One region of the Pollutimonas rozaliensis genome, then DNA from elsewhere that is predicted to be linked to it. Evidence: riboswitches for the same ligand, from Rfam matches in the RefSeq annotation. Region 1 holds a riboswitch; the other holds the start of a gene.
The links. A riboswitch is a leader RNA that binds a small molecule or an ion and turns the genes downstream of it on or off. The one in region 1 is predicted to bind glycine.
Positions count from the first base shown of each region.

Region 2: linked by a shared signal. The riboswitch ahead of V0R37_RS17635 (D-amino acid dehydrogenase) and the one ahead of gcvT (glycine cleavage system aminomethyltransferase GcvT) in region 1 are both predicted to bind glycine.

Region 1 covers NZ_JAZHOB010000001.1:642,861-658,840, forward strand. The annotation lists gene gcvP (aminomethyl-transferring glycine dehydrogenase) at 1-933, opposite strand, end outside; gene gcvH (glycine cleavage system protein GcvH) at 979-1,359, opposite strand; gene gcvT (glycine cleavage system aminomethyltransferase GcvT) at 1,408-2,502, opposite strand; glycine riboswitch at 2,557-2,667, opposite strand; glycine riboswitch at 2,688-2,776, opposite strand; gene V0R37_RS03035 (BaiN/RdsA family NAD(P)/FAD-dependent oxidoreductase) at 2,841-4,130, opposite strand; gene V0R37_RS03040 (Orn/Lys/Arg family decarboxylase) at 4,112-6,373, opposite strand; gene dcd (dCTP deaminase) at 6,387-6,950, opposite strand; gene V0R37_RS03050 (translocation/assembly module TamB domain-containing protein) at 7,025-10,738, opposite strand; gene V0R37_RS03055 (autotransporter assembly complex protein TamA) at 10,738-12,510, opposite strand; gene apbC (iron-sulfur cluster carrier protein ApbC) at 12,515-13,600, opposite strand; gene V0R37_RS03065 (hypothetical protein) at 13,729-13,977, shown strand; gene metG (methionine--tRNA ligase) at 14,217-15,980, shown strand, end outside.
Region 2 covers NZ_JAZHOB010000009.1:179,661-195,640, reverse strand. The annotation lists gene V0R37_RS17700 (succinylglutamate desuccinylase/aspartoacylase family protein) at 1-483, opposite strand, end outside; gene V0R37_RS17695 (Zn-ribbon domain-containing OB-fold protein) at 582-983, opposite strand; gene V0R37_RS17690 (thiolase family protein) at 994-2,154, opposite strand; gene V0R37_RS17685 (CaiB/BaiF CoA transferase family protein) at 2,156-3,400, opposite strand; gene V0R37_RS17680 (IclR family transcriptional regulator) at 3,490-4,269, shown strand; gene V0R37_RS17675 (SDR family oxidoreductase) at 4,386-5,135, opposite strand; gene V0R37_RS17670 (IlvD/Edd family dehydratase) at 5,145-6,875, opposite strand; gene V0R37_RS17665 (4-hydroxythreonine-4-phosphate dehydrogenase PdxA) at 6,910-7,932, opposite strand; gene V0R37_RS17660 (Bug family tripartite tricarboxylate transporter substrate binding protein) at 7,991-8,974, opposite strand; gene V0R37_RS17655 (LysR substrate-binding domain-containing protein) at 9,110-10,051, shown strand; gene V0R37_RS17650 (aldehyde dehydrogenase family protein) at 10,055-11,491, opposite strand; gene V0R37_RS17645 (iron-containing alcohol dehydrogenase) at 11,574-12,713, opposite strand; gene V0R37_RS17640 (LysR family transcriptional regulator) at 12,865-13,839, shown strand; glycine riboswitch at 13,827-13,918, shown strand; gene V0R37_RS17635 (D-amino acid dehydrogenase) at 14,070-15,290, shown strand; gene V0R37_RS17630 (glycosyltransferase family 2 protein) at 15,504-15,980, shown strand, end outside.

The DNA.
Region 1 (15,980 bases):
GGCCAGGCGCAATGCGGGCGCGCCCTGGCTGTCCTTGGACACGCCGACCAGACGGCCCGGCATATTGCGCTTGAAGGCATCCTTGCAGGCCATGAAGCCGGCATGCGGGCCGCCAAAGCCCAGCGGCACGCCGAAGCGCTGCGCCGAACCGATGGCGATATCGGCGCCCCATTCACCCGGCGCGGCCAGCAGGGCCAGCGCCAGCAAGTCGGTGGCGACCGCCACCACGGCGCCCTGCGCATGCGCGGATTCCGTCAAGGCGCGGTAATCGGCAACGCCGCCCAGGCTGTGTGGATACTGGAGCAAGACGCCGAAGCATTCGGGCAGGCCTTGGGCCTCGTCGCCCACCACCACGTCGATGTCCAACCCGCTGGCGCGGGTGCGCAGCAGCTCTATCGTCTGCGGATGGCAATGCACCGAGGCGAAGAAGACCTTGCTTTTGGAGCGCGAGCCGCGGCGCGCCAGGGTCATGGCTTCAGCCGCCGCCGTGCCTTCGTCCAGCAGCGAGGCGTTGGCGATGTCCAGGCCGGTAAGATCGGCCACCATGGTCTGGTAATTCAGCAGCGCTTCCAGGCGGCCCTGCGAGATCTCCGGCTGGTACGGCGTGTAGGCCGTGTACCAGGCCGGGTTCTCAAGGATGTTGCGCAGGATGACATTGGGCACATGGGTGCCGTAATACCCTTGCCCGATATAGTTGCGGAACACCTGATTCCGTCCGGCGATTTCCTTCAGCTCGGCAAGCGCATCGGCCTCGCTGCGCGAAGCCGGCAGGTTCAGGGCGCCGCGCTTCAAGATGCTGGGCGGCACGACTTCCTGGATAAGGCTGTGCAGGTCGGGAACACCGATAGCAGCCAGCATCTTGGCCTGGTCGGCCTGGCCCGGGCCGATATGCCGGGGAATGAAATCGGAATGAGGGTCTAGTTCACGCAACATAAATCAACCTAAACAGAACAGGTTCGCAGCAAAGGCATTAAAAAATCAGCCGGCGTTGACAAGGGCTTCGTAGCCGGCGCCGTCCAGCAAGCCGTCGGCATCCGCGGCATTGACGGGCTTGATCTTGAAGATCCAGGTATCGAAGGCGGCTTCGTTGATCAGGTTGGGCTGATCGTTGAGATCTTCGTTGAAGGCGACGATTTCGCCGTCCACCGGCGCGTAGATGTCGGAAGCGGCCTTGACCGATTCCACCACGCCGGCGGTCTCGCCCGCCTTCAGGCTGGCGCCTGGATTGACATCGCCCACGAAGACCAGGTCGCCCAATTGATCTTGCGCGGTGTCGGTAATGCCCACCAGCAGCAGGTCGCCTTCGGCTTTTACCCACTCGTGCGAGGACGTGTATTTGCGGTCGCTAGGAAGATTCATGATTTACCCCGTATTGATAAAAATGGATGTTCTTGTTCAGGAAGTGAATTAGGCAATGATTTTGCCGTTGCGCACGAACGGCATTTTTACAGCTTCGGCCGGCAACCATTTGCCGCGAATTTCCACCTGCAGGGCATCGCCCGGCTGAACGCCGAGCGGAACGCGCGCCATGCCGATGGATACGCCCATGGTCGGCGACATGGAGCCGCTGGTCAATTCGCCTTCGCCCTGTTCCGCGCGGACCTTCATGTGGCCGCGCATCACGCCGCGTTCCAGCAGCTTGACCCCTATCAGCCCGCGATCGACCACCGCCGATTCCAGCGCATCGCGCCCGATGAAACGGCGGTCGGCATCTTTAAGCGACACGGTCCAGGCCAGGCCGGACACCAGCGGGTTGACCTGCTCGTCCATTTCCTGGCCGTACAGGTTCATGCCCGCTTCCAGCCTTAGCGTGTCGCGCGCCCCCAGGCCGCAGGGCCGCACGCCTTTGCCGGCCAGGTCGCGCCAGAATGCTTCCACCTGCGCGGCGGGCAGGACGACCTCGAAGCCGTCCTCGCCGGTATAGCCCGTGCGCGCCACCAGCGTGTCGTCGGCGACCATAGCGCCGGTAAACGGGGTAAGGTCTTGCGTTGCAGGCTTCCAGTCGGGACGCACAGACCACAGCTTTTCACGCGCGTTGGGTCCTTGCACAGCCACCATGGCCAGGTCGCGGCGCGGCGTAATGCTGACATCGAAATTTTCGGAGCTTGCAACTTGCTGCATCCAGGCCACGTCCTTGTCGGCGGTGCCGGCATTGACCACCACCCGCCATGCATCGACGCTGAAGAAATAAACGATAAGGTCATCGATGACGCCGCCTTCGGCGTTCAACATGCAGGAATACAAGGCCTTGCCCGGAACCGTCAGCTTGGCCGCGTCATTGGCCAGCAGGCGCCGCAGGTAGGCCAAGGCGTCGTTGCCGTTCACATCGACATTCAACATGTGGGATACGTCGAACATCCCGGCATCCTGGCGCACCGCATGGTGCTCTTCAAGCTGGGATCCATAGGACACGGGCATGTCCCAGCCCCCGAAATCGACCATTTTGGCACCGGACTCGAGGTGGATGGAATGCAGCGGGGTATGCTTTAAGACTGAAGACATGGGGACTCCGGAAGACGGGAAACGAACGACGTAAGCCAACGAAGTGCTGGCCGGCACCGCCCTTCTGTCCTTTTGCCTGAGAGTTGACCCACAATGGCGGGCGTTCACCTTCGGCGCTCGAAGCCCTGCCCATGGGGCGGAACGAGTCTCTCCAGAATGCTGCCTTGCCTGGCGATCAGCCAAACAAACCACGAGCGGTACGGGGTGCCTGAGCGATTCTGGGCGAATTGCGCCTTCGGCGGTCGAAAAATCGACACTCTCCCACTCTGTGTAAGTGACAGCAGTCGCAAAGAATAACTCGAAAGCGTGCAGAACGCCAAATGAAATAAAACGCCGGCCTAGGCGGCGCTCAATGCCCGCCCGCAAGCGGCGCCCGACGCCCAGGCCCACTGGAAGTTATAGCCGCCCAGCCAGCCCGTCACATCCAGCGCCTCGCCAATGAAATACAGGCCGGGCGCATTGCGGGCTTCCATGGTTTTCTGATTGATTCCACGGGTATCGACCCCGCCGCGCATCACCTCGGCCTTCTTGTAGCCGGCCGTTCCGCTGGGGACCAGCGTCCAATGGTGGATGTTCGCGGCCAGCTCCCGCAAGGTCTTGTCGGGAACATCGGCCAGGCGCTGCGTGCCGATATCCATGCCGCCCGCCGTAGCGGCGTTGGCCAGCCATTGTTCCGCCAGGCGCTTGGGCCACAGGCCCGCCAGAACAGTGGCCAATTGCTGCCGGTTGCCCGATTTAGCGTCCAGCAGGCTTTGCTCCAGGTTCTGGCCCGGCGCCAAGTCGACGCGGATGGGTTCGCCGGGATTCCAGTAGCTGGACACCTGCAACACCGCCGGACCGGACAGACCGCGATGGGTAAACAGCAGGTCTTCCAAAAACACGGTATTGCGCTTGCCCTTGCCGGAGCGGCGTGCCGGCGTACCGGCGGGCCGGCCATCTTCCGCCTGGGCCTGGATTTCCACCTCCAGGGCGACGCCGCTGAGCGATCCGAACGGCTCCCAAGCCTGGGCATCGAAAACCAGCGGCACCAGCGCCGGCCGGGGTTCGACCACTTTCAGGCCGAACTGCCGGGCGATGCCCAGCGCGAAATCGGTCGCGCCCAATTGCGGAATCGCCATCCCGCCTGTGGCCAGTACAAGCTGGCGGGCCGCAACGGCGCCCTGGCTGGTTTGCAAAAGATAGCCATCCTCGTGCCGCGCCACGCCCTGGACCGCGCAGGGCATGCGCCATGCTACGCGCCCAAGATCGCACTCGCGCTTGAGCATGGCGATGATCTCTTCGCTGGAGTTGTCGCAGAACAACTGGCCGCGATGCTTCTCGTGCCAGGCGATGCCGTGCTTTTCCACCAGGTCGATGAAATCGCGCGGCGTGTAGGCCGCCAACGCCGATCGGCAGAAGTCGGGATTCTGGGACAGGAAATTGGCGGGCCCCGTACCGATATTGGTGAAGTTGCAGCGCCCCCCGCCCGAAATGCGGATCTTCTCGGCCAGACGCGCCGCGTGTTCGATCAGCACCACGCGCAACCCGCGCTGGCCCGCGACGGCGGCGGCCATCATGCCGGCCGCGCCGGCGCCGATGACCGCCACATCAAAACCGCCGAATGCCAAGCTCAACTCTCTTTGATGCAGTCGACGTAATACCTGTCCATGCCGTCGGGCCCCATGTCCTGGGCCAGGCCGTGGACATAGGTTTCGAAGCCCGGGAACTTGGCATTGAACTCGCGGGCGAACTGCAGATAATGGACGATGCGCTTGTTGAAGCGCTCGCCCGGAATCAGCAGCGGAATACCGGGCGGATAAGGGGTAAGCAGCACACCGGTCACGCGGCCTTCCAGGTCGTCGATGCTGACGCGCTCGGCTTCCCGGTGCGCCATCTTGGCGTAAGCGTCCGAGGGCTTCATGGCCGGAATCATGTCGCTAAGGTAGACCTCGGTCGTCAGGCGCGCCAAGTCGTACTTGCGATAGGCTTCGTGGATCTGCTGGCACAAGTCGCGCAGGCCCATCTTCTCGTAGCGGCGATGCTCTTTGCAGAAGTCCGGCAAGATGCGCCACATGGGCTGGTTGCGGTCGTAGTCGTCCTTGAACTGCTGCAAGGCGGTCAACAGCGTATTCCAGCGGCCCTTGGTAATGCCTATGGTGAACAGGATGAAGAAGGAATACAGGCCGGTCTTCTCGATGACCACACCGTGCTCGGCCAGGTATTTGGACACCAGGGCGGCCGGAATGCCGGTCTCGGCGAAGGTGCCCGAGATATCCAGGCCCGGCGTGACCACCGTGGCCTTGATGGGGTCCAGCATGTTGAAGCCTTCGGCCAGGTCGCCGAAGCCGTGCCATTCGTCGCCGGATTCAAGCAGCCAGTCGTCCCGGTTGCCGATGCCGTCGGACACCAGGCGGTTGGGGCCCCATACCTTGAACCACCAGTCGTTCTTGCCGAACTCGGATTCCACCTTGCGCATCGCGCGACGGAAATCCAGCGCCTCTGCAATGCTTTCCTCGACCAGCGCGGTGCCCCCGGGGGGCTCCATCATGGCCGCCGCCACATCGCAGGACGCAATAATGGCGTACTGCGGCGAGGTCGACGTGTGCATCAGGTAGGCTTCGTTGAAGACGTTGCGGTCCAGCTTGCGGGTCTCCGAATCCTGCACCGTGATCTGCGAGGCCTGCGACAGGCCGGCCAGCAGCTTGTGCGTGGAGTGCGTGGCAAACACCATGGCGTCCTGGCTGCGCGGCCGGTTCTCGCCGATGGCGTGCATGTCTTTATAGAATTCGTGGAAGGCGGCATGCGGCAGCCAGGCTTCGTCGAAATGCAGCGTATCGATTTCGGAGCCCAGCTTTTCCTTGATCATCTCGACGTTGTAGATGACGCCGTCGTAGGTGCTTTGCGTAAGCGTAAGAATGCGCGGACGCTTGTCCTTGGCATTGCGCGCGAACGGGTTGGCTTCGATCTTCTTGCGTATGTTGTCCGGCTCGAATTCTTCCAGAGGAATGGGGCCGATGATGCCCAGGTGGTTGCGCGTGGGACGCAGGAACACCGGAATGGCGCCCGTCATGGTGATGGCGTGCAGAATGGATTTATGGCAGTTGCGGTCGACCACCACCACGTCGTCCGACGCCACGTTGGCATGCCACACGATCTTGTTCGAGGTGGACGTGCCATTGGTCACGAAGAAGCAGTGATCGGCATGGAAGATGCGCGCGGCATTCAGTTCCGATTCGGCGACGGGGCCGGTGTGGTCCAGCAACTGGCCCAGTTCGTCGACCGCGTTGCACACGTCGGCGCGCAGCATGTTTTCACCGAAGAACTGGTGGAACATCTGGCCCACCGGGCTTTTCAGGAAAGCCACGCCGCCCGAATGCCCGGGGCAGTGCCAGGAATACGAGCCATCGGACGCATACTTGACCAGCTCGCGGAAGAACGGCGGCGCCAGGCCGTCCAGGTAGGCGCGCGCCTCGCGGATGATGTGCCGCGCAACGAACTCCGGCGTATCCTCGAACATATGGATGAAGCCGTGCAGCTCGCGCAATATGTCGTTGGGAATATGCTGCGAGGTGCGCGTTTCGCCGTAAAGATAAATGGGGATTTCTTCGTTGCGGAAACGCAGCTCGCCGATGAAGGAGCGCAGGTTCTTGATGGCGTTGGCCACGTCCTCGGGCGAATCGACGTCGAATTCCTCATCGTCGATCGACAAAATAAACGCGCTGGCGCGGCTTTGCTGCTGTGCGAACGAGCTCAGGTCGCCGTAGCTGGTCACGCCCAGCACTTCGACGCCTTCGGCCTCTATGGCCGAGGCCAGGGCGCGAATACCAAAGCCCGAGGCATTCTCCGAGCGGTAGTCTTCATCGATGATGACGATGGGGAAACGAAATTTCATTCAATGGCTCCAGCTAGGTACGAGGCAGGGTCACGCCCTGCTGTCCCTGATATTTACCGCCGCGGTCGCGATAGGATGTCTCGCAGACTTCGTCGCTTTCGAAGAACAGCATTTGCGCGCAGCCTTCGCCCGCATAGATCTTCGCCGGCAAGGGCGTGGTGTTGGAAAACTCCAGCGTGACGTGGCCTTCCCATTCGGGCTCCAGCGGCGTCACGTTGACGATGATGCCGCAACGGGCATAGGTGCTCTTGCCCAGGCAGACCGTGAGAACGCTGCGGGGAATGCGGAAATACTCCACCGTGCGGGCCAGCGCGAAGGAGTTCGGCGGAATGATGCACACGTCGCCGGTAAAGTCGACAAAGGACTTTTCATCGAAAGCCTTGGGGTCGACGATGGTCGAATTGATATTGGTGAATATCTTGAATTCATTGGCGCAGCGCACATCGTAGCCGTAGCTGCTGGTGCCGTAGCTGACGATGCGATTGCCATTGACCGAACGGACCTGGCCCGGCTCGAACGGCTCTATCATTCCAGTGCCGGCCGACTGCCGGATCCAACGGTCGTTTTTTATGCTCATAGCCCTAACCTTATTACGTTGGCGCGTATTTTATCCCCTGTGCGCCCAAGAAGCGCGAATGGGGCAAAACAAATTCAATCCCTGGAAAACCAGCGGTAAACCAGCGCCAGCCCGTTGACCGTGCCGGCTGTCACCTCGGCCGTCAAGCCGCGTGCCAGGCGGTAGCTGGCCCTGCCCACCGTGCCCGTGTCCGACAACGCCTGCTGGATGCTCAGGGTAATGCCGCTGGATAGCTTCTTGCTGACCGTGATGAACTTGCGTTCAATGTCGCTGGTCCCGCTGTCCAGGCCGCTGACCACGCTTTCCGCCGGAAGGATGCTGCCCGCCGCGCCCAGATCGCCTGACCGTATGCTGACCTCGTCCACCCCGAACTTGCGGTAGAAAGGCTCGCCGCTGCCCAGGAACGAGGTGCCCACCGAAAACAGCAGGGCCACGTCGCCGCCCGAGTCGTTGGGGCCATGGCCCAGCAGCAGCCAGGAAAGCTTCTCGATCTCGCTGACCGCCGGATACGACACCAGGTCGATGCGCGGCCGCTTGGCCGTGCCGGCCACCCGCACACCCGCTTCGACAGCAAGTCCCGTGCGCAGCGCCTCGATGTCCAGCACGGGGCTGGCGATATCGCCCTGGAAGGTGATGGCGCCCCGGCGCAATTGCAGGCGCTGGCCATAGGCCTCGATGGCCCCGCCGCGCGTGCGCAGCGCCCCCATGGCGGTCAGCTTGCCGTCCGCCATCATCACATGCAGCTTGCCCACCAGGCCGGAGTTCACGCCATAGCCGGTCAGGTAGAAGCGGGGCCCCAGGTCCAGCTCAAGGTCCATGGACACGTCGGTCGGGGCGCTGACTTCCTTTTGCGTCTCGCCGGGCCGCAGGACGACCACATCGCCGTCCACCGTGGGGATGCCGCCCAGCATGTCAAGGTCGAACCAGCCTGCATCGGCGGTCACCGCCCCCTTGATCGCGATGCGCGGCAAGGCCGCGTCCAGCGCCAGCTTGCCGCTGACCATGGCGTAGCGGTCGGAGCGCTGCAGCAGCGGATAGCGATACAGGTCTATATTTACCAGTCCCCGCGACTCGAACAGATTCCAATCGCCGCTGAGCGTCAGGCTGCCGCCTTTCGCGTCGGGATTCGTGCTGACCCATTCCGCCGTGCGCCATTCCTTGGGCGTCACCCGCAAGATAGCCGGAAACGCCAGTTTGTCCAGAATCAGGCGGTCGCCCTGCAAGCGGGCGGAAAGCGTGCCATCGAGCAGGCGTATGCCGTCATCGACGCGTACAACCCGGATCTTGCTGCCCGTAATGGTGCCGCCCGTATCCCAGCTACCGTCAGGCTTGCTTTGCAGCTGCACCCTGGCCTGCACCGCGCCGCCCAGTTCCATGGCGTCGCCCAACAGCAGGCTGGTCCACCCCAGATCGTCGATATCGGCATCGACCTTGACCGCCTTGACGTCTTTCGGATTGAGGAACAAGCCGCCGCCCGGACTGGCATGCAGCAGGGTCGACGCGCTGGCCGATACCCGGCCCATTTCCCGCGTCACGATCCGGGCCTCGGCGCTGAGCCGGCTTACGGCGTTTCCGGCCTTCCTGGCGACCAGGTCCACGGCCAACTCCTGCAAGCCCAGCGGGAAGGCCGGCTCGGCCGGCACCATAAGGTCGCCCGATACGCGCGCAATATGCGCCTGGCCCTCCAGCGCCCCGGAAAAAGCCAGCTTCCAGTCCAGCGCCAGCACGATCTCGGTCAGGTCGCTGCCTTGATCGGACTTGATCTTGACCCCGCCCCGCTGCTCTTCATCACGAAAGGCCGGATCCAGTTTCTTGCGCAAATCGGCAATCAGGCGCGGCGAAACCGGCAGGCGGGCGATCGCGCCTTGCGTCTCCCAGCGCCCGGCACCGCCGCGCGATGCCTTGTGATCCAGGGTGAACACGCGTCGGGAGGACAACAGGAAATCGATGCGGGTATCGCCCACCTGCCATTGCCAGGCCGGCGCGGTCGCCGAAGGCAAAAAAGCGATACGCGCCGGCGCGGCGGCCTTCACGCCCAGGCCCGCATGCTCCGCGTCCAGGGTTTTCACAATGCCGCGCCAGCCCTCCAGCGCGTCTTGCTCCGACGGCCCCGGCCCCCAGCCGCCCTCCAGCACCGCATGCGCCTTGGCAGGCGCGCTGCCCACCTCTTGCGCCTTGCTGCCGGCCGGCGTGTACTGCACGGTCAAATCAGCCTTGTGGCTGGCCAGGACGCCTGACACTTCTCCCCGCAACTGGGCGCCTCCCGGAAGGTCGGGCCAGAATGCCGCCAACTGGGGCGCCGCCAGGTCCAGCTTCAGCCGGCTGTCCGCCGTCCCCAGCGAGCCGTCCGCCCTCAGGCGATTCCGGCCCAGCCGCAAATCCATGTCCACCGCCGCCAGTTGCAGGCCTTTCCAGACCGGCTCGTCCATGACGGCCTCGGCGGCCGCTTCCGCCTGGGCTTCGGGCCGGGCGCCTGGTCCGGTTGCGGATTCCGGTTTCTCGACGGCTACGGGGCCCGGCTTCGCCTCGTTGACGATACGGGCGCTCAAGCGGCCCGACAGCGCTTCCTTGTTCCATCTTGTTCCATCGGCAAAATCAATGGCGATTTCCACCGACCGGACCTGATCGCGGTCGTGCAACTGCACATCGAAATTGGCGGCCATGTTGACCACGGCGGGAGGAATGGCGGTGCCCACCAAGCGGCCGATATCCAGTTGTTCTGTCTTCAACGTTCCTTGCAGGCGATCCTGCACCACCGTGTCCACCACTTCGGATGTCCAATCCAGCCGGCTTTCAAGCAGGGAGCCGTCCGCCAGATGCAAGGCGGCTGTTGCGTCCTTCAAGGGAAATGCGGCACGCGGCGCAAGATTCGCATCGACATCGATGCTCATGCCCTGGCCGGCGCCATTGACTGCCAGCTTCAGGGCGTCCAGCGTGCCGGCCAGCGTGGTCTCGATGTCGAGCGTGCAATCGGAAGCGGCTTCCAAGCCTGCTGTTTCATTCTTATTCTTGTCATCCTGTGTTTTCAGGTTCTTGGCGCCGGCGTCCGCGTTCTTGGCAGCCTGATTCCCGCCCTTCTTGTTACCCGCATCCTGTCTTGCGGGCAGCGTCGAAACATAGCGGCTCGCACACAAAGGCGAGTCATTCCCGCGACCGACAACTCTCGTCGTCAATTGTGCCTGCATGGGCCAAGGATCCTGCAATGCCTGCAGCCTCACTTCGCCGCTGAGCTCGGCCCGCAGCATCTCGTGTTCGACATCCAGGCGCTGCAGCACCAATTGACCGCCATTCTCATCCAGCGCAAGCGCCGTGGACAATGGGCCCACCCGCAGCGGCACAGGCTTCCCATCCTGCGAGACATGCAGTTCGCCCACGGCAAAGCGATCGACGGCCACGCGCACCGGCAAGGCCGGCATGCGGAAAGGTTCTGAAGACGGCGGCGCATCCGGGTCGGAAAGCAGGTCCAGATCGACGCTGCCGGCCGACAGCTCGGCGACATGCAGGCGTCGGTCCCATAGCTCGCGCCACTGGACCTGCAAGCGGAAATCGCCAAGCTTCAGCGCGACAGTCTTTGGCACGGTCATCGAAAAATCGTCCACCTGCAAGCCGGTCCAAAGCGTTCCCGAAATACCGCGCGCCTGGCCGTCGAACTGCTCGGCAGCGGTGATCAATGCCCAGCGCGTACCCGGCTGCGTCGCCGCCACCCAATAGAGAAAGCCGCAAACCGCCACGATCAGCAGCACAAGCGGCGGCACCAACCACAGAAAAAGACGGCGCAACACAGTCATCAAAACGCAATACCCAGGGAAAAGTGCAGGCGCAGGCGCTTGTCGCGTTGACCATAGGCCAGATCCACAAAGAACGGCCCCGCCGGCGTGCGAAACGCCATGCCCACGCCATAACCCAGCGACATCTTCATTTGACCGAAAGAAGCCGCCGCATCGCCCGCATCCACAAAGAAATTCATGCCCAACTGCTCGGTGAAATAATGCGTGTATTCAACGCTGCCCACGACCAGCGCCGGCGCCCCGATAACGGCGTCGCCGCGATGCAGGCCTATGCTTTGATAGCGATAGCCGCGTATAGAGCGGGCGCCCCCCGTGCGATAGCCGAAATCCTGCGGCAGGCGATCCGTTTTGGACCAGACCTTGCCCACCTCGCCCCGCACAGTCAGCACATCGCGCCGCCCCACCGGCCACCATTGCTGCACGCGCAGGCTGGACCGGTAGAAGCGCTCGCCCTTGTCCAGCGTAACGCCGGCGCCCAAGCCGAAATCGATCAGATTGCCCTCGCGCGGATCGTACTTCTTGTCCACGTCGCGGCGCAGCCATTGCCAGGTGCCCACCAAGGTCGGAACCTCGAAACCCGGCGCGCCGCTGATGCGGGTCTTGTCGTAGGCGGCGATCAAGCCCCATTGCGTTTCGTATTCGACGCGGCTGTCGCCCGCCGCCTTGCGTTCCTGGCGCCGCTTCCAGCCCAGGCCGGCGCGCGTGTTGTCCAGGCCCTCGATATCGGAATGCTCGTACAGCACACCCACGCTGTCCTTGTAGCCACTGGCCGTAGGCGGCAAATGCACATCGAAGAAAGCGCGCTGGCGGTCCTTGTCGATGCCAGCGCCCGTTTCTATCCAGACCGGCTGCCCAAAAACCACATTCTGGCGATACAGGCCTTCGACGCGTATGCCATGATCGCTGTCCACACCCAGCGACGTGGTGACCCGCCGCGCGGGCGCCTCGGAAACCTGCACCCGGACGGGCAGCTCCACTTCGCCATCGGGCTTGGTCTTCCTGGCCGACTCGTCCTGATCCAGCGTGACAAAAGCGCCGCGAAAAAAGGAAGTGGCTTGCAAGGCCTGCTGCCATTCATCCAGCAGGTCCTGGTCGTAAGGGTCGCCCGGCGTGTACCGCACATAGCGATCGATCAGGCTGGCCGGCACGCGCTTCAGGCCGATCACCGTCACCTCGCCCATCGTGACGCGCGGCCCGCTGTCCACCTGGACCGACAAATCGGCCTTGGACTTCTCGGCATCCACCGTGGCCTGTGTGGACGCGAGCCGCGCAAAATAAAAATCCTTGCGGCTGACATCGTCCAGCAGGCCCGCCTTGGCGTTGCTCCAGGCCTCGTTCACGAAAGGCATGCCTTGCGTAAGCGGCCATTGATCCTTCAAGAGCTGGACGCGGGCGGCGAACTCGGGACGCTCGATCTGGCCCTTGAAACCCAGATTCACGCTGTCCACATGGGTGAGTTCGCCCGGCTCTATGATGATGTCCCAGGCCTCGCCATCCAGGCCTTCGCCGACCTCCAGCGTGACCGTGGGTGCGTAGTAGCCCTGCGTTTGCAGGGCCGATACGGTCGCGTCATGCGCGCGGCGCCTCAGGCGCGACACCTCGCCGCCGTCCTGATCCTCGGCCAGCCGGGTGATGGCCTGGACCGCGCTGTTGATGGATTGCAGAGCCTCAGGGGGAATCCCGCCCGGGTCGATGATGACCTCGGGCGGAGCCGCATGGGCGCTATGGGCCACCCCCCATGCCAACAACAGGCAAACCGCTCGAGCCCGCATTAAGTCACGTCTTCCTTGCCACCACGGTGGGAATTTTTCCGGACATGTCGCGCGGCAGGGCGGCCACATTGGCGGCTATGCGTTGCGCAATGTCGTTATAGGCCCTGGCCGCCTCACCCGCGGGGTCGGCAATCACGCTGGGATTGCCCGAGTCGGTCTGGGTTCGTATGCTTAATTGCAGCGGCAATGAGCCCAGCCAGGGCAAATTGAATTCCGCCGCCATGTTGCGCCCCCCGTTTTCGCCGAAGATAGGCTCGGCATGGCCACAGTTCGAGCAAATGTGCATGGACATGTTTTCGACCACGCCCAGCACCGGAACGTTCACTTTCTGGAACATGCGCAAGCCTTTGCGCGCGTCGGCCAGGGCCAGATCCTGAGGCGTCGTAACGATGACGGCGCCGGTCAGCGGCACTTTCTGGGCCATCGTCAGGGCGATATCGCCGGTTCCGGGCGGCATGTCGACGATCAGGTAGTCCAGGTCGTTCCAGTTGGTCTGGTTCAGCAACTGCGTCAGCGCCTGCGTCACCATCGGGCCGCGCCAGATGGCCGGCGAATCCTCTTCAATAAGAAAGCCGATGGAATTGGCCTGCAGGCCATGGCCCACCAGGGGCTCCATGGTCTTGCCGTCCAGGCTCTTGGGCTTGCCCGACAGGCCCAGCATGATGGGCACGCTGGGACCGTAGATATCGGCATCCAGCAAGCCTACCCGGGCTCCCTGGTTCAGCAGGGCCAGAGCGATGTTCACGGCCGTGGTGCTCTTGCCCACACCGCCCTTGCCCGAAGCCACGGCCACGATGTTGCGGACATTGGGCAAAGGCTTCAATCCGGGCTGCACGGCATGGGTCTCGATGGCCGTCTTCACGCGCAGGGACTTCAAGGCCAGTCCCAGCGGAGCCAAAGCGGTTTCAATCCGTTTCTGCAATTCCGCGTGCCCATTGTGCGATGGATAACCAAGGGGTACAGTGATATCTAGGTCCGTTCCCTTCAACTGTATTTCACAGTTCTTCGCCGTAACGGCAAGCTTCTTCTTGGTGTGGGGATCCGTCACTTCGGATAGCGCACCAAGTATTTGTTCAGGATTTGAGCTCATGACTATAGGCCTTGCTTGAAAAAAATACACCGAAGCCTCAAGAATAGCGGATAGAAGAATTTATTTTCCCCAAACGGACGCTCGGATTGGGGGAATTATTTTCCCCTTTCGGGGTCTACGTAATCAATATGAATACATTTAATCAAATTCTCCGCGGTATCTTGTTTCTGGTGCTGGCCATTTTCGGTATGGCCATGGCATTCATATTCATGCTTTCCACCGCAATCGCCGTCGCCATCCTGTATGTGGTGGCTCGCATCAAGGGCCGCCCCTTCGGCGTGAAAGCCTACTGGGAACAGCGCCGCAAGCCCGATTCGGCCAAAAACGTCTTTAAAAACAAGGATGTCACCGATATCGAGATGCGAGAAATCCCCTAAAGGCCCCGATGGCGAAGCCATCATACCCAGCACGCAAACGCGTGCTGGCATTCGCATACCAAACTTAACAATTCATCACTAATCCGCGCTGCGCGGACGCAAGCCCAAGCCCGAAATCGGATCATGGGCGGCGGCGGCGCGCCCGCCTGCTATGCTTGCGTGTTCAGCATGATGCCGGGGAAAGCCCTAAAATTGGCAGTTCCCCGCTTTTCTTCACTTTTTCATAGACATCTTCCGACATGCCTCGCACGCTATTCGTAACCACTGCCCTGCCTTACGCCAACGGTTCCTTCCACATCGGCCACATCATGGAATACATCCAGGCCGATATCTGGGTTCGTTCCATGCGAATGTCGGGGCATACGGTGCATTTCGTCGGCGCGGACGATGCCCATGGGGCGCCCATCATGCTCAAGGCGGAAAGCGAAGGCATCACGCCGCAGGCCCTGGTGGCCCGCTACGCCGGCGAACGCCCGCAGTACCTTAACGGCTTCCATATCGCTTTCGACCATTGGCACTCCACCGATTCGGCCGAGAACGTCGCCCTGTCGCAAGATATCTACCGCCGCCTGAAGGCCGCCGGCTTCATCGACACGCGCACCATCGAGCAGTTCTACGATCCCGTGAAGGGCATGTTCCTGCCCGACCGCTACATCAAGGGCGAGTGCCCGCGCTGCCACGCCAAGGACCAGTACGGCGATTCCTGCGAATCCTGCGGCGCCGTGTACGCGCCCACCGAGCTCATCAACCCCTACTCCACGCTGACCAAGGCCACGCCGGTATTGAAGTCGTCCGAGCACTTCTTCTTCAAGCTGTCCGATCCCCGCTGCGTCGAATTCCTGCAAGCCTGGACCACCGGCAGCAATGCCAGCGGCAACAAGCGCCTGCAGGCCGAAGTGCTGGCCAAGACCCGCGAGTGGCTGGGCACGGGCAGCGACGACGGCGAGGCCAAGCTGGCCGACTGGGACATCTCGCGTGATGAACCCTATTTCGGCATCCCCATTCCCGATGCCCCGGGCAAGTACTTCTATGTCTGGCTGGACGCGCCGGTGGGTTACCTGGCCTCGCTGAAAGCCTATTGCGACAAGCAGGGCCTGGATTTCGACGCGCTGACGGCGCCCGACAGCGACACCGAGCAAGTGCATTTCATCGGCAAGGACATCGTCTATTTCCACGCCCTGTTCTGGCCCGCCATGCTGAAGTTCTCCGGCAGGAAAACACCCGACGGCCTGCATGTGCACGGCTTCATCACCGTCAGCGGCGAAAAAATGTCCAAGAGCCGCGGCACCGGCATTTCGCCGCTGCGCTACCTGGAACTGGGCATGAACGCCGAATGGATGCGCTATTACATCGCGGCCAAGCTGAATTCCCACGTCGAAGACCTGGACTTCAACCCCGACGACTTCATCGCGCGCGTCAACAGCGACCTGGTCGGCAAATATGTCAATATCGCCAGCCGCGCCGCCAATTTCATCAGCAAGCATTTCGACGGCCAACTGGCCTACCTGGGCGACACCCAGACCCTGCAAGCCGAACTGGCGCAGGTGGCGGAAACGGTGCGCGCCGATTTCGAACAGCGCGAATACGGCCGCGCCATACGCCGCATCATGGCGCATGCCGACCAGATCAACCAGGCCTTCGACGCCGCCCAGCCTTGGGTCATGGCCAAGGGCATTGCCAGCGCCGACGACGAACAAAAAGCCGGACTGCAAAATGTATGTTCGCGCGCACTGGCCGGCTTCAAGGCTCTGTCGGTCATGCTGACTCCGGTGCTGCCGGTCCTTGCCGACAAGGTGGCGCGGGATCTGTTCGGCGCCGCGAACGCCTACCGCTGGCCGGATGCCAGCCAGCTGCCTACCTGGATCGCGCCTTTCAAGCACCTGATGCAGCGCGTGGAGCCCAAGATGCTCGACGACCTTTTCGAGCCGCCCGCCGAACCCGTGCCTATGCCCGGCGGCCAAGCCATCGCCGAACTCATCGACATCAAGGACTTCGCCAAGGTC
Region 2 (15,980 bases), on a different contig from region 1:
GGTATCTGGAAAGAGCAGAGTGCTGTGTTCGATAATTAATGAGCAGCCGCCCGCATGTAGATCCATGTAATAGTCTGCAAGGGGAAAGAGAATGTCATGAATGTATGCGGTGATTTGTTCGGTCGTTGAGCCATTGTGACGCCCAGGAAATTCCCTGGCCATGTTGCGTTGGTCGATAGGCGAAGTACGTGCGCCTGCTGACACGGCCGGTGCGTTGGCACAAGGTAAAATGATCAAGCGCCCATTCATCTTGTCGGGTTGTATATCCCGTATGAGATCTCCCAGAACCACCGGCCCCTCGTATTCATCTCCATGGATGCCTCCGGTGATCAGCACGGTCGGGCCATCCCCATTTCCTATGATCGCAATCGGTATTGGTATGAAGCCGTAGGCATCATCGTTTGGGGAATACGGCAAGTTCACTGTGCCGATTTGCTTTCCCGGCTTTTCAAAATCTAATGTGGTCCATAAGGTGGTTTGCATAGTGTTCCTTTTTTATGGTCATGAGGCTCAAGCGGGCTGTGGAATAGCGAACCGGCGCATGGGATGGATTGGAAAGCGCCTGGTCTTGAACTGCTAGGTCATATCAATTCGAATACAGCTATTTTCTGTTTAGACCCATGCAGTAGAAACGAGACTCGAACCAGATGTCCTATGAGTGAGCCGCAATTGGTTTCAGCGCGGGATATCTGGGCATATATGCAGGGCCCTTCATTTAGCTCTACGGCTGCAAATACATATGGTGCGTCGGCATTGAATCCCTCGTGGTGAGTACGAAATACTGTTGTGTGCGCAACGATCTTGCCAAGCCCACTTGTTTGTTTCCAGGTTAATGCGTCCTCATGGCAGAAGGGACAACAGACCCGGGGATAAAAGACATACTTCTTGCAGCTGCTACACTGTTGCACATTCAACTGGCCGTTATTGCAGCCATCCCAAAATGGCCGGTTCAAGGGCGTAATGAGTGGTTGTGGTTTCTGCACTGGGATCCCCTTAATCAGCACGTTCCAAAATAGCCGCGCTTGAGCTCAGCCCTCGGCCATAGGCCACCATGCCGTAACCGGACACGATGCCGCGTTTGCAAGGTATTTGTCGCCGGCCCGCCTCGCCCAGCAATTGAGCAACAGCTTCATAGACACCTATCATGCCCCCGCTCGCACCTGCTTGGCCGGCCGATAACTGGCCACCGCCCGTGTTGATGGGAAAGGCCCCCTGGGTCGTAATGTCGGTCTGGCGCAAGAACTCGGCGGCCCGACCGGAAGGACATAGGCCCAGCCCCTCAAGCTGGACGAATGCCATGACGGGGTAATCGTCATACAACTGAGCAAAGTCCATTTGTGCGGGCACAAAGCCGGCATTGTCATAGAGCCGATCCGCCAGCCTTTGCCAGCCGCCGGGCACCTGATAAATATCGTTGGCGGGATAGTTGTGTATTTCCTCTGCAGCGAGAATGCGTACCGATGGCCTGTTTAGCCGTGCAGCCGTTTTCTCGGATGCGAGCACGATGGCGTCGCCTCCGATACAAGGCATGACGCAGTCAAACAGACATAAGGGCGATGCAATCGGCTTTGCACTTAGGTAAGCAGCCATGGTCAACGGCTGCTTGAATAATGCATTTGAATTGAGCAATCCATTTTCTCGTAGTGCTATGCAGAATTTCCCAAAGTCCTCGCGTCTGGCACCGTGACGTTCCATATATAGCTGCGTGTGCAGGGCAAACATTCCGTTCGCACCCGCAAAGCCTTGTGGCGACATCCACTCTTTGACTGATCCGTTGAAATGGTCAAGCGTCTTGTTATGGGCGGCTACATCGAATGAGTCGGCAGCCACCACCAACGCGACGTCACATGCGCCATCCCGGATGGCACGCGCGGCATGAGACATGCCGATAATGCCGCTGGCCCCGCCATAGACCCCTTGAAACATAAAACGTGTTTCAAGTCCGAAATGTTCCGCGACCGTTGGTACATTGTCCGGCGGCAATCCAAAGCAGGTTACAGCTAGGCCGTCAACGGCCCTCCATGGCAATCCTGCGCTTGTTAGCGCAGCCGTCCCGGCCTCATACATTAATCGCTGTAGGCTTCGATCTGACTTTTTTGCATAGGCTGCTTGCCCTGCTCCTACGATGCGCACACCCTCAAACATTCCAATCATGTCAAATGACTCCCTCGGCGATCAGTGAGGCGAACTGTTGGTCGCTGAGTCCGAGCATGTCCATATAGATCTCTCGGTTATCCGCACCTAGACTATTTCCTGAATGGCGTATCTCTCCCGGGCTATCACAAAAGCGGGGGACGACACTCTGCATGCGTACCTCGCCGAAATCCGCGTCGGGCACTGTTACGATGTTTTGACGAGCTTGATAGTGTGGATCTTTGAAGATGTCTCGGATGTCATAAACCGGACCTGCGACGACTCCTAATTGCTCGAATAGCGCCATAGTTTGGGCAAGGTCACGCTCATGAAACCATCCAGCCAATACTTCATCTAGAGCAGCGGCATGCTCGCAGCGGAGAGCATTGTTGACAAAGCGCGGATCCGTAATCAGTTCAGGCATTTCAATCGCTAACGCAAGCCGTTCATATGTTTTCTGTGAGCTTGCGGAAATCCCTATCCACCGGCCGTCACGAGTTTGATAGGTGTTACGGGGTGAGTCTTCTGCCAGACGATTGCCTAGGCGCTCTTTTACGATGCCCAACTGATCGAAACCGATAACTTGAGACTCGACCAGACGGAAGAGGGGTTCGTACAGACTGACATCGATCTCCTGGCCGCGCCCATTGTCGTTATCGCGCTTGTAGATTGCGAACATGGCTGACATGGCTGCAAAGGTTGACGCCACTGAGTCCGCCATCGGGAATCCGGGCAGCGTGGGGGGGCGATCCGATGCGCCAGTGAACGAAGGAATGCCTGAGAACGCTTCGGCGATAGTTCCGTATCCGCCACGCTCCGAATAGGGTCCGGTTTGCCCGAATCCAGAGATGCGCACCATCACGAGTCTCGGATTTATTTTGCAAAGCGTGTCGTAACCCAGACCCCAGCGCTCAAATGTGCCAGGCCGATAATTTTCAATAAGAATATCGGCCTGTTGTACCAATTCCATAAACAGCTCTTGCCCGCGCGGTTTGGATAGCGTTAACGTAATCAGCCGCTTGTTGCGCGCAATGACTTTCCACCAAAGCGATTTTCCCTCTTTCATGGGAGTCCAATGGCGCATGGAGTCCCCTTCGCCTGGCATCTCAAGCTTGATGACATCCGCACCAAAATCGGCCAGTTGTGTTGCCGCAAGGGGGCCGGCGATCATGTTTCCGGCGTCGATTACACGTAAACCCGCAAGAGGGCCTTTGTGCTTTAAGCCGAAGACAGTCTGGTGCTGCGTAGAATGGATACAGTTTTGCATGAAGAGCATTTTCCAAAACGTTTTTGTGTTAGACTTCCGAAAATTGGAAGTTTTAATTCCACTATTTATTAATCGTAATGGCCACTGAAATGGATAACAATACGGGTAAACCCCTTGAAGACAAGCCTCTAGACCGCTTCTTGAACGTTATGGATGCGGTCGCATCTGCCGGCCAACCGATTACCATGACGGATGTTGCGGTGATCTGTGGATTGCCTGTACCGACTGTGCATCGCCTAGTCGCCCAGCTTGAGGAACGGCGGTTACTGAAGCGATTTCCGGGGTCAAAGAAGTTGGTGGTCGGCTTATCTTTGGTGCAATTGGGCTCTGCTGCGGTTCATTCCGCCCTGCGCGCCGATCAGCCTCATCAGATCTTGGCTGCCTTGGCGAGTGCGATTGGAGAGCATTGCCAGATCGGTCAGCGTGTTGATCATGACGTGGTTTATGTGGATGCGGCTTCTTCCAGTCGTTCACAAGGCTTGCGCTTCGAACCAGGGCGCCGTTCGCCAATGCATTGCTCCTCAATCGGGAAACTATTCCTTGCGGAGATGAGCGATAGCCAATTTGAGCAATGGCTGAAGCACGCCAAGCTCAACCGGGAAACATCGGCCACTATTACATCGCCTAAACAGTTGCGGGTATGTATTGAGCAAGTGCGGGATGAGCAATGGGCCACCAGCAACGAGGAAGTAGTCACCGGAGTCGTAGGTTGCGCGGTGCCTATTCACGACCAGCAAGGGCGATTGATTGCTGGCCTCGGAATCGCGGCGCCCAGCGCTCGCGTGACTTTCAGTCAATTAATGCAGTTTAAAAGTCCGATGCAACAGGCATCAATCGAGATCGCACAGGCGCTTATAAGCGCCGCGTAATATCCCGTGACGGCCAGTGCTTGTTCTAGCTGACGCAGTTTGGATGTCCATGGCGGAATAAATAAAATAAAAGAAAGCCGGCGATCTTGCGGCTTTGAAAATCCAAACTGAGCGCGTCAGCCGCGCCCGATATAAGGCATCTTGGTGGCCATCACGGTCATGAACTGTACATTGGCGTCCAGCGGAAGGCTGGCCATGTAGACCACGGCGCGTGCGACGTGCTCCGTGTCCATGACCGGTTCCGGCCGGATGGAGCCATCGGCTTGCAGCACACCCTTGGATATCGCATCCGTCATGTCGCTGGCGGCATTGCCGATGTCGATCTGGCCGCAGGCTATGTCGTATTGGCGGCCATCCAGCGATGTGGCCTTGGTCAGGCCGGTGATGGCGTGCTTGGTGACGGTGTACGACACGGCGTGAGGGCGCGGGGCGTGCGCCGAGACCGAGCCGTTGTTGATGATGCGGCCGCCGCGCGGTTGCTGTTCCTTCATCAGCCGGAAGGCGCCTTGCGTACACAGGAAGGCGCCCGACAGATTGATATCCACGGCGGCCTGCCATTGTTCGTGGCCCAGATCTTCCAGCGACATGGCCGGTGCGAAGATGCCGGCGTTATTGAACAGCAGGTCCAGGCGGCCGAAGCTTTCCTTTATCTGCCTGAATAGCTGATCGACGGCAGCCGGATCGCCGATGTCGGTGGGCACGACCAGTGTGCGCACGCCATAGTTCCGGCTTTCTTGCGCGGTGGCCTCAAGGGGTTCGGGGCGGCGCCCGGCCAGGGCTAGGGAGTAGCCTTCGCGCATCAGCGCCAGCGAGATGCATTTTCCCACCCCCGAGCCCGCGCCGGTAACAAGAGCAAATTTTTCCATTTTCAAAACCTAGTGATTGTCGCGAGGGACTTTGGCGCCGCTTTTGCCGACCAGGAAGTCGAAATCGACGCCTTCATGCGCTTGCAGCACATGGTCGACATAGAGCTTTACGTAACCTCGATCGGTATGGATGGCGGGGGGCTGCCACTGTTCGCGCCGTGCCTGCAGTTCGGCGTCGTCCACGTGCAGGTGCAGGCTCCTGTCGGCCACATCCAGCGTGATCAGGTCGCCGTTTTGCACCAGCGCCAGCGGGCCGCCGATGGCGGCTTCGGGCGAGGTATGCAGCACCACGGTGCCGTAGGCCGTCCCGGACATGCGCGCATCGGAGATGCGGATGATGTCGTTGATGCCTTTCTTGAGCAGCTTGGGCGGCAAGGGCATGTTGCCCACTTCGGCCATGCCGGGGTAGCCCTTGGGACCGCAGTACTTCAGAACCATGACGCAGTTCTCGTCGATGTCCAGTTCGTCGTCGTTGATGCGTGCGTGCAGGTCTTCGATGGATTCGAACACCACGGCCCGGCCGGTGTGCTTGAGCAGATGCGGCGAGGCGGCCGACGGCTTGATGATGGCGCCGTTGGGCGCCAGATTGCCGCGCAGCACGGCGATGCCGGCATCGGCCTTGAACGGTTCTTCGAAGGAGTGGATGACCTCGGGCCGCCAGCAGGGCGCTTCGGCCACGTTATCGCCCAGCGTGCGGCCGTTCACGGTCAGCGCGGACAAATGCAGCAGGCCTTGTTCACCCAATTGGCGCAGTATGACGGGCAGGCCGCCCGCTTCGAAGAAGTCTTCCATCAGGTAGCGGCCCGACGGCATCAGATCCAGCAGGCAATGGACGCTGCGGCCCAGCTTGTCCCAGTCCTCAAGGCTCAGGTCGACGCCGACGCGGCGCGCCAGGGCGATAAGGTGCACGACGGCATTGGTGGAACCGCCGATGGCGGCATTGGTCCGGATGGCGTTTTCGAACGCTTCGCGTGTCAGTATCTGCGACATGCGGACGTCGTCATGGACCAATTGCACGATGCGGCGACCGGCTTCGCGCGCCATCACATGGCGCCGGGCGTCGACGGCGGGAATCGCCGCATTGCCCGGCATGCCCATGCCCAGGGCCTCGACCATGCAAGCCATGGTGGAAGCGGTTCCCATGGTCATGCAATGGCCGTGGGAACGGTGCATCGAGGCTTCCGCTTCGTGGAATTGCTTCAGTGTGATGGCGCCGGCGCGCAGCTGTTCGCTCATCGAGATGGTATTGGTGCCGGATCCGACCGCCTTGCCTTCATAGTAGCCCCGCAGCATGGGGCCGCCCGATACGCCGACGGTGGGCAGATCGACACTGGCCGCGCCCATCAGCAGGGAAGGCGTGGTCTTGTCGCAGCCCATCAGCAGGACGACGCCGTCCAGCGGGTTGGCGCGCACGGCCTCCTCGACGTCCATGGAAGCCAGGTTGCGATACAGCATGGCGGTGGGACGCATCATGGTTTCGCCCAGCGACAGCACGGGAAACTCCAGGGGGAATCCGCCCGCGTCCAGCACGCCGCGCCGCACATGTTCGGCCAGCTCGCGGAAATGCGAATTGCATGGGGTCAGTTCGGACCAGGTATTGCAGATGCCGATGACGGGGCGGCCATCGAACTGGTCTTGAGGAATGCCGCTGTTCTTTAACCACGAGCGGTAATAAAAGCCCATTTTGTCCTGGCGGTCGAACCAGGCCTGGCTGCGTAGTTTCTTGCGATTGGTCGTCATGTGCTTAATTCTTATGGAATGGAGTACGGGTGTTTTATGCGCTGGCGGTATTGGTTTGGAGGCTGCCCGACATGCGGACGCACAGATCGAAGGCTTGCTGCAATCCTTCGATATTGGCGATGCCCTTGCCGGCGATGTCGAAGGCGCTGCCGCTGGCCGAGGTCACCACCGGCACGGGCAGGCCGCCATGCAGGGTCACGCCATGGTCGAAGCCGATCAGCTTCATGGCGATCTGGCCCTGGTCGTGGTACATGGACACGATGGCATCGAAGTCGCCGCGGCGCGCGGCAATGAAGATGGTGTCCGGCGAATAGGGGCCGCGCGCGTCCATGCCCATGGATTGCGCCTTCTTCACGGCCGGCTCGATGATTTCGATTTCCTCCATGCCGATGGAGCCGCCGTCGCCGGCATGCGGATTCAGGCCCGAGACGGCGATGCGCGGCTTTGCGATTCCGGACTGGCGCAGTGCCGCGTCGATGATCTTTACCGCGTCGCAAATGCCTTCCTGAGTGATCAGGTCGGCCACTTCCCGTATGGGCACGTGGGAAGTCACCCGGGATGTCCACAAGTGCCCGGTTATGTTGAATTCGCAGACGAAGCCCGGCACCTGCAGGCTTTTCTGGATGTGGCGCAGCTCGTCTTCTTCGGTCAGGCCGCCCAGGCGCAGCGAGTGCTTGTTCAGCGGCGCGAAAATGATGCCGTCGCATAAGCCGCGCTTGACCGCTTCCAGGGCGGTTTCCAGCGCCTGGAAAGAAGCGCGGCCCGCTTCCAGCGTGCATTCGCCCAAAGGAGGCGATTTGCCATCCAGCCAGTTTTCCTCCAGCACGGTCACGCGGCCCGGCTCGTAGCGTATGTCGTCCAGGCTCTTGATGGCCAGGGTGGGCAGTTCGATTCCCGTCAGACGTTGCGCGTCGGCCAGCACGACAGGGTCGGCGATCAACAGCAGGTTGGCGGCGTTGCGGTTTTGCTCGCGCCCCAGCAGTTTGACAGCCATTTCGGGGCCGACACCGGCGGGGTCGCCCAGCAGGACTGCAAGGCGGGGACGCTTCGTATTCATAGTGATTCCTTTGGATTGATAACAATAGGCAAGGCCGCGGACGACCTTGCCGGGGGGCTTAGTCGGCCTTGATGCCGGATGCCTTCAGCAATTTGCCGTAGCGTTCGTATTCGCTTTTGTTCATGGCGGCGAACTCTTCGGCCGTCATGAGGTCGATTTCGCCGCCCAAGCCCTTGATGCGGGCTTCGACGTCGGGCAGCCTCAGGCTGGCATTCAATTCCTTGTTGAGACGGGCAATGATGTCGGACGAGGTCCCGCCGGTGGTCAGCAAGCCGTACCAGGTGGTGACGTCGGCGCCGGTGATGCCTTGCTCGGCCAGGGTCGGAACGTCGGGCAGGGCGGAGGCGCGCTTGGGCGAGGTGACCGCCAGCGGGCGCAGCTTGCCCGCCTTGATCTGGGCCATCGCCGACGAGGTGGAGTCGAACATCATGTCGGTTTGGCCGGCGATAAGGTCGACGTGTGCTTGCGAACTGCCCTTGTAGGGGACGTGTATGGATTTCGTGCCGGTGGCCAGGCTGAAGGCTTCGGCGCCCACATGCTGCGTGCTGCCGACGCCCGACGAGGCATACTTGAAGGTGCCCGGCTTGGCCTTCATGTCGGCCAGCAGGTCTTTCACATTGGTGTACTTGGAGGAGCTGGGCACGACCAGTACATTGGGCATGATGGCGACCAGGCCCACGGGTGCCAGATTGGTCAGTGGATCGTAGGTCAGCTTGAGCATATGTGGCGCGATGGCCTGCCCGGTGTTGGTGGCGACCAGCAGGGTCAGTCCGTTGGGTTCGGCGCGCGCGGTCATGGCGGCCGCGATGGTGTTGGAGGCGCCGGGGCGGTTTTCCACCACAACGGTTTGCTTCAGGCCGGTGGTGAACTTATCGGCCAGCGTGCGAGCCAGGATATCGGTGCCGCCGCCTGGGGATGCACCGACCATGATGTGCACCGGTTGGCTGGGATAGGTCTGGGCGGCCCCGGCGCCCGGAAAGGCGAAGCAAGCCAGTGCCAGCGCACAGGGCAGGGCGCGGCGTAAAAAGAAAGGGTATTTCATGGATTGTCTCCTGTATTTATCGGTTTTGTCAGTTCCGCCGCCACAGCGGAACCCGGGTACAGCTTAAGGGGTATGTTCATTCCATTCCAATAGAATATAGTCAGCTATCCATATACTTTTGTGTATGATTCAAGAATGACCGATTCCGCCGCCTACCCCTCTTTGCTGTTGCGCCTGCGCACACGCCAATTGGCCTTGCTAAGCCTCCTGGACGCCGAGCGCAATCTGGGCCGCGCGGCGGCCGCGCTGCATATCAGCCAGCCGGCGGCCAGCAAATTGCTGCAGCAGGCCGAAGATACGTTCGGCGTGGCCTTGTTCGAGCGGCATGCGCGCGGCATGACGCCGACCCCGCATGGCGAAATACTTATCCGTTATGCGCGCCGCATGCTGACCGACTTCGGCTTCGTGCGCGAGGAAATGGTGGCGTTAAGCTCGGGCTTGCGCGGCACCTTGCGTGTCGGCAGCGTGCCGGGGGCGGTGCCTGAATTGCTGGCCCCCACGCTTAGCGCCTACAAGCAGCTTCATCCGCGTGTGGCGGTTTCCGTCATTGTCGACACCAGCAATGTCATGATCCGGCAATTGGCGCGGGGCGAGGTCGACCTGGTGCTGGGCCGCCAGACGGACGTGCAGGGCGAGGGCGACTATGTCAGTGTGCCGCTGCTGGAAGAAGCCCTGGTGGTGGTGGCGCGGGCGCAGCATCCGCTGGCCCAGCGGGCCAGCGTGACGCTTGCCGACCTGGTCGGCATGCCATGGATACTTCAACCCCCCGGCTCGCCCCAGCGCAGCCGCTTCGATGCCATCCTGCACGAGAAAGGGGTGCGGACCCGCCTGAACATTACTGAATCGGCTTCAACCCTGGTCACTACGGCGATGCTGGAGATTTCCGACATGGTGGCCATTATGCCGGCTTCACTGGCCGAGCATTATGGGCGGCAGGGTGTTTTGCGCGTGCTGCCCGTCGACCTGTCGGTGCGCCTGCCCCCCATCTATCTGATCACCCGGCATGATCACAGCCTTTCGCCGGCAGCCGCCCGTTTCGTGGCGCAGCTGCGCAGCGATGCCGGATCGCCCGCCTAAGCCTTAACCGGCGTTCACATACGCCGTTTTCACGATGGTATAGAACTCCTTGGCGTAGCTGCCTTGTTCGCGCGGGCCGTGGCTTGAGCCTTTGCGGCCGCCGAAGGGAACATGGTAGTCGACGCCCGCCGTGGGCACGTTGACCATGACCATGCCGGCCTGGGCGTGGCGCTTGAAGTGCTGTACGGATTTAAGCGAGGTGGAGCAGATGCCCGCCGCCAGGCCGAACTCCGTATCGTTGGCCAGCTTCAGCGCCTCGTCGTAATCCTTGACCTTGATGACTGTGGCGAAAGGGCCGAAGATTTCTTCGCGGTTGATGCGCATGCCGTTATGGGTGTTGACGGCCAGGGCGGGTTGCAGGAAATGGCCCTTGGTGCCTTGTTCCACCAGTTCGCCGCCATGCACGGTGGCGCCTTCCGATCGGGCGATGTCGATGTAGTCCAGATCCTGCTTCAACTGCTTGTCGTCCACCACGGGGCCGATGTGCGTTTCGGCGTCCAGCGGATTGCCCACGCGCAATTGCTTCATGCGCGCCAGCATGGCTTCGACGAAGCGATCGTGTATGCCTTCGGTCACGATCAGGCGGGACGAAGCGGTGCAGCGCTGGCCGGTAGAAAAGAAAGCGCCGTTGATGCAGGCTTCGACGGCGGTCGGCAGGTCGGCGTCGTCCAGCACCACCATCGGGTTCTTGCCGCCCATTTCCAATTGCACTTTTTTCCCTGTTGCCATGCATTTCTGGGCGATGGAGCGGCCGGTGCCGACGGAGCCGGTAAAGCTGATGGCGTCCACATCCGGCGAATTGACCAGTGCTTCGCCGACCACCGATCCGCGGCCCATGACCAGGTTCAGCACGCCGGCGGGCAGGCCCGCGTCGGCCAGAATCTTGACCAGTTCCCAGGTGCAGGCGGGAACCAGGTCGGCGGGCTTGATGACGACGCAGTTGCCGAAGGCCAGGGCGGGAGCTATCTTCCAGGCGGGAATGGCAATGGGAAAATTCCACGGGGTGATCAGGCCGACGACGCCGACGGGCTCGCGCGTGATTTCGACCGTCAGGCCGGGCCGCACCGAGGGCACCAGTTCGCCTGTCTGGCGCAAGGCTTCGCCGGCGAAGAATTTGAATATCTGGCCCGCGCGTCCGGCTTCGCCTATGGCTTCGGCCAGCGTCTTGCCTTCTTCGCGCGCCAGCAGCTTGCCCAGCTCTTCCTTGCGGGCCAGGATTGCGCTGCCGGCCCGATCCAGGATGTCGAAGCGCTGCTGCGGTGTCGACAAGCCCCAAGCGGGAGCTGCCTTGCGCGCGGCGGTGATGGCGGCCTGGGTGTCCTGTTCGCTGGCCTGGGCGAATTCGCCGATGACGTCGGACAAGTCCGCGGGATTGATGTTGCGCGTGGTCTTGCCGCTATCGACCCATTGTCCGTTGATGTAGTTGGCGTAAGTTGACATATCGATTCCTGAAAAGTGATTCGGGTTAAGCGTTCAGAGAACGGTGGCGCGGCATGTCAGCGCTTTTCGTTCCCGGCGTTTTTTACATGGACTGCTCCAGCATCCGCACGTAGTCTTCTTCCGATGCTTCGCGCGGGTTGGTCTTGTGGCTGTGGTCGGCCAGTGCGCCCTGGACGATTCTTGGAAACAGATCGCGCGTGACGCCCAGCTGCTGCAGCCCGCTCGGCAGGCCCAGGTGCTGCGTCATCGCGGCAAGTTCGGTGCCGATGCTTCGCGGATCCGGCAGCGCCATGGCCTGCGCGATGCGCTCGAGCTTTCTTTCCTTCCGCATCGAATCGGACGGACTGTTGAATTCGATGACGGCCGGCAGGAAGATGGCATTCAGCGTGCCGTGATGCAGCTTGGGGTTGATGCCGCCCAGCGAATGGCTAAGGCTGTGGACGCAGCCCAGTCCTTTCTGGAATGCCATGGCGCCCTGCATGGAGGCGCTCATCATATTCAAGCGGGCGTCGCGGTCTCCGGGGTTTTGAGTGGCGAGTTCTATATGCGTCCAGCCCCGCATCAGGCCGTCCAGGGCGATGCCGTCGGCCGGCGGGTTGAAGGCGGGCGACATAAAGGTTTCCAGGCAATGCGCGATGGCGTCCATGCCGGTTGCCGCCGTCAATATAGGCGGCAGGCCCATTGTCAGGTCGGGATCGCAGATGGCCGACTTCGGAATCAGGTGCGGAGAAATGATGCCGACCTTGCGTCCATCGTCCAGGATCAGGATCGCGCCCCGGCCCACTTCGCTGCCTGTGCCGGCCGTGGTCGGGATGGCGATGATGGGCGCCGTGGCCGAACTGACCCGCGCGGCTCCGCCTTCGATGAGGGCAAAGCTCTTCAGCGAGCCCGTGTGGGTGGCGCAGACGGCCGTGCCTTTGGCCAGGTCGATGGACGAACCGCCGCCTATCGCAATGATGCCGTCATGCCGTCCGTCGCGGTACATGTCGGCGGCGGCGCGCACGGCCTGTTCGTTGGGATTGGGCGGCGTCTGGTCGAATATTCCGACTTTGGAGCGGTCGGCCAGCTTGTCCACCACCCGGTCGCACAGGCCGGCGGCCCGCACGCCGGTGTCGGTCACGATCAAAGGATGGCGTATGCCAAGACGGTCGCATTCCTGCTGCAGCAGGTCTATGGCGCCGAACCCGAACTGGACCGGGGTTATGTAGTTTATAAGGCTCATCTGTCTCTTCCTTCCCTGAAGTTGCCGCCCTGCGGCGCCTATTCCGGTTTTGATGGGGAAAAGCGCGGCGGCGATCCTTGGGACTTTAAGAAATAATGCCTACCCTGCATAATGACAGCTTCTGATATGGCCATAACGATTCCTTATACCCATGCTGCCGCCGCTGAACTCGATCATTTCCAGGCTGCGCCTGAAGCATTTCCGCTTGCTGGTGGCATTGGACGATTGCGGCTCTTTGGTCAAGGCCGCCGAGCAGGTCGCGCTTAGCCAGCCGGGCGCCACGAAGGCGCTGCAGGAAATCGAGTCGGCATTGGGCGCCGAGCTTTTCAGCCGCACGAACCGGGGGCTGGAACCCACGGACCTGGGCTACTGCGTCATACGCTATGCGCGCCTGATCACCACCGACATGATCCACCTGCGCGAGGAGATGGTCGGCATTCTGCAAGGCTATGGGGGCCGGCTATCCATAGGCGTGATCATGGGCGCCGTGCCTTTGCTGACCGATATGCTGTCGCCTTGGCTGGAGCAAAGGCCGGGCCTGTCGGTTCAGATCGTGGAGGACACCAGCGCCAGGCTGCTGCGCCTCCTGGACGATGGCAGGCTGGATGTCGCCATATGCCGGACCAGCATCAGCGAACACCCCGATCTTTACGAAGCGGTGAACATACGGGAAGAGCAGTTGGCCATCGTAGCCAATATCAATCACCCATTGGCTGAGGCCAGGAATTTGCAGTTGTCGGACCTGGCCGCATGCCGCTGGGTGGTCTATTCCGCCAACATGCCCATGCGGCTGCTGCTGGAGCGCGAGTTCCACGAAGCGGGCTTGCTGTTTCCACTGAATCTGTTTGAAACGACGTCGGCCTTTACCACGCTGTCCATGCTGCAGCGCAACCCTTCTATGGTGGCGCTGCTGTCGGTCGACGTGGCCCAGTTTTGCACGCGTTTCGGCATGACCCGGATCTTGCCGCTGCGCTTGCAGTCGCGCAGCGAACCGTACTATTTGATCACCCGCCGCGACCGGACCTTGTCCCCGAACGCGGCATTGTTCGTGCGCGAGGTGCTGGCCGATACCGCAAGCCCGCATGGCGATGGTATGATCCCGATCGTCGATTCAAGAAGCGTGTAGAAGAGACCGGCCGCATACGCCGGCGCCGACGGAGCAACCGCCCCGGAAACTCTCAGGCAAACAGGACTGCAGGCTTACAGACAATCTGGAGAGCGGCCTTCAATGGCCCACCGAAGGGGAACCATGCGCGGCCGGCCTACGCCTGCGGCGCCGGGTGAAACTCTCAGGTACCAAGACAGATGGGGCGTCGCCGTCATAAGGCGGCGGCCAACCGCTATCTTGGAGCTCCTATGCCTCACATTGCCATCATTGGCGCCGGCATCACCGGCGTCACCTCTGCCTATGCCCTTCGCAAGCTGGGTCATGACGTTACCGTTATCGATCGCCAGCGCTATTGCGCCATGGAAACCTCGTACGCCAACGGCGGCCAGTTGTCCGCCAGCAATGCCGAGGTCTGGAACAACACCGCAACGCTGGTCAAGGGCATGCGCTGGATGCTTACGCGCGATGCTCCCTTGCTGGTGAACCCATCGCCCAATTGGCATAAATACTCATGGATGGCGCAGTTCGTGCGCAACGTTGCCAACTACCGCAAGAACACGGTGGCGACCACGCGCCTGGCCATCGAAGCCCGGCGGCACTTGTACCAAATGGCCCAGGACGAAGGCATCGAATTCGACCTGGAGAAGCGCGGCATCCTGCACGTGTATCACGACCGTAAAAGCTTCGAGGCGGGAAGGCGGGTCAATGCGCTGTTGAAGCAGGGCGGTCTGGAGCGCCACGAAGTCACTGCCGACGAGGCGCGTGGCATCGAGCCCGCCTTGCGGAGCGATTGCTATGGCGGCTTCTACACGCCGTCCGACGCCACGGGCGACATCCATAAATTCACGCGGGGCCTGGCGGAGGCCTGCCAGCGCATGGGTGTGGCGTTCCAAATGGAAACCGAGGTACAGGCCATACAATCGGCCGGCTCGGCGCATCGGCTTTCGCTCAAGGGGGCCGGCGAACAGCGCTGCCTGGAGGCGGACGCCGTTGTGGTCTGCGCCGGCTCGGCCAGCCGGCGCTTTGGCGCGATGCTGGGCGACAGGGTCAACGTATATCCGGTCAAGGGCTATTCCATTACGGTCAATCTGGACGACGAGGCCAGTGCCGGCGCTGCGCCGTGGGTCAGCCTGCTGGACGAGGAGGCCAAGATCGTAACCAGCCGCCTGGGCCGCGATCGTTTCCGCGTTGCCGGCACGGCCGAATTCAACGGCTTCAACCAGGATATCCGCGCCGACCGCATCCAGCCGCTGACCGCCTGGGTAAGGCGCAATTTCCCCGGCGTGGATACGTCGCGCGTGGTGCCGTGGACGGGCCTGCGGCCCATGATGCCCGACATGATGCCCCGCGTTCGCGCTGGGAAGCGGCCGGGTGTGTTCTACAACACCGGGCATGGCCACCTGGGCTGGACGCTATCGGCCGCGACGGCGCGGATGCTGGCGGCAAAGGTGGAGCAGGCGTTGGCGTAGCGGCCGGCGGGAAGCTTTTTTACGACGCAAATTCTTGCCTGTCGTTACCGCATTGAAAAACTCCTGACGTTATTGTGATTCTTGCATGTCCGCTTGCCGGGCATGCGGTTTGCTGGCGTTGCCTTAAGGTATTCGGCTACCTTGCCGGCGTTTGCCTTCGGATTCAATAATCGTTTTATCCAGGAAATTATTGCGGTCTATACAGGGTTATAAGTGACGAACAAGCACCCCAAAATTGCAGTGGTCATTCCCAGCTACAAGGTGCGCAATCACATCCTGGGCGTCGTGACGGGATTGGGCCCGGCAATCTGCAAAATCTATGTCGTGGATGACGCTTGCCCGGAAAACAGCGGCGAGTTCGTGGAAAGCAGCTGTAACGACGAGCGATTGACTGTTATCAGGCTGCGGAAAAATCAAGGGGTGGGCGGCGCGGTCATGGCCGGCTATCGCGCGGCGATCGCGGACGGCATGGACATTATCGTAAAGGTCGATGGCGATGGACAAATGGATCCCGCCCTTATTCCCGATTTTGTCGCGCCCATATTGGCCGGGGAAGCCGACTATGTCAAAGGCAACCGCTTCTTCTACCTGGATCAGGTCCGTGCCATGCCCCGCGTGCGCCTGTTCGGCAATTCCGTCCTTTCGTTCATGACGAAGTTATCGTCGGGGTACTGGGACATACTGGATCCG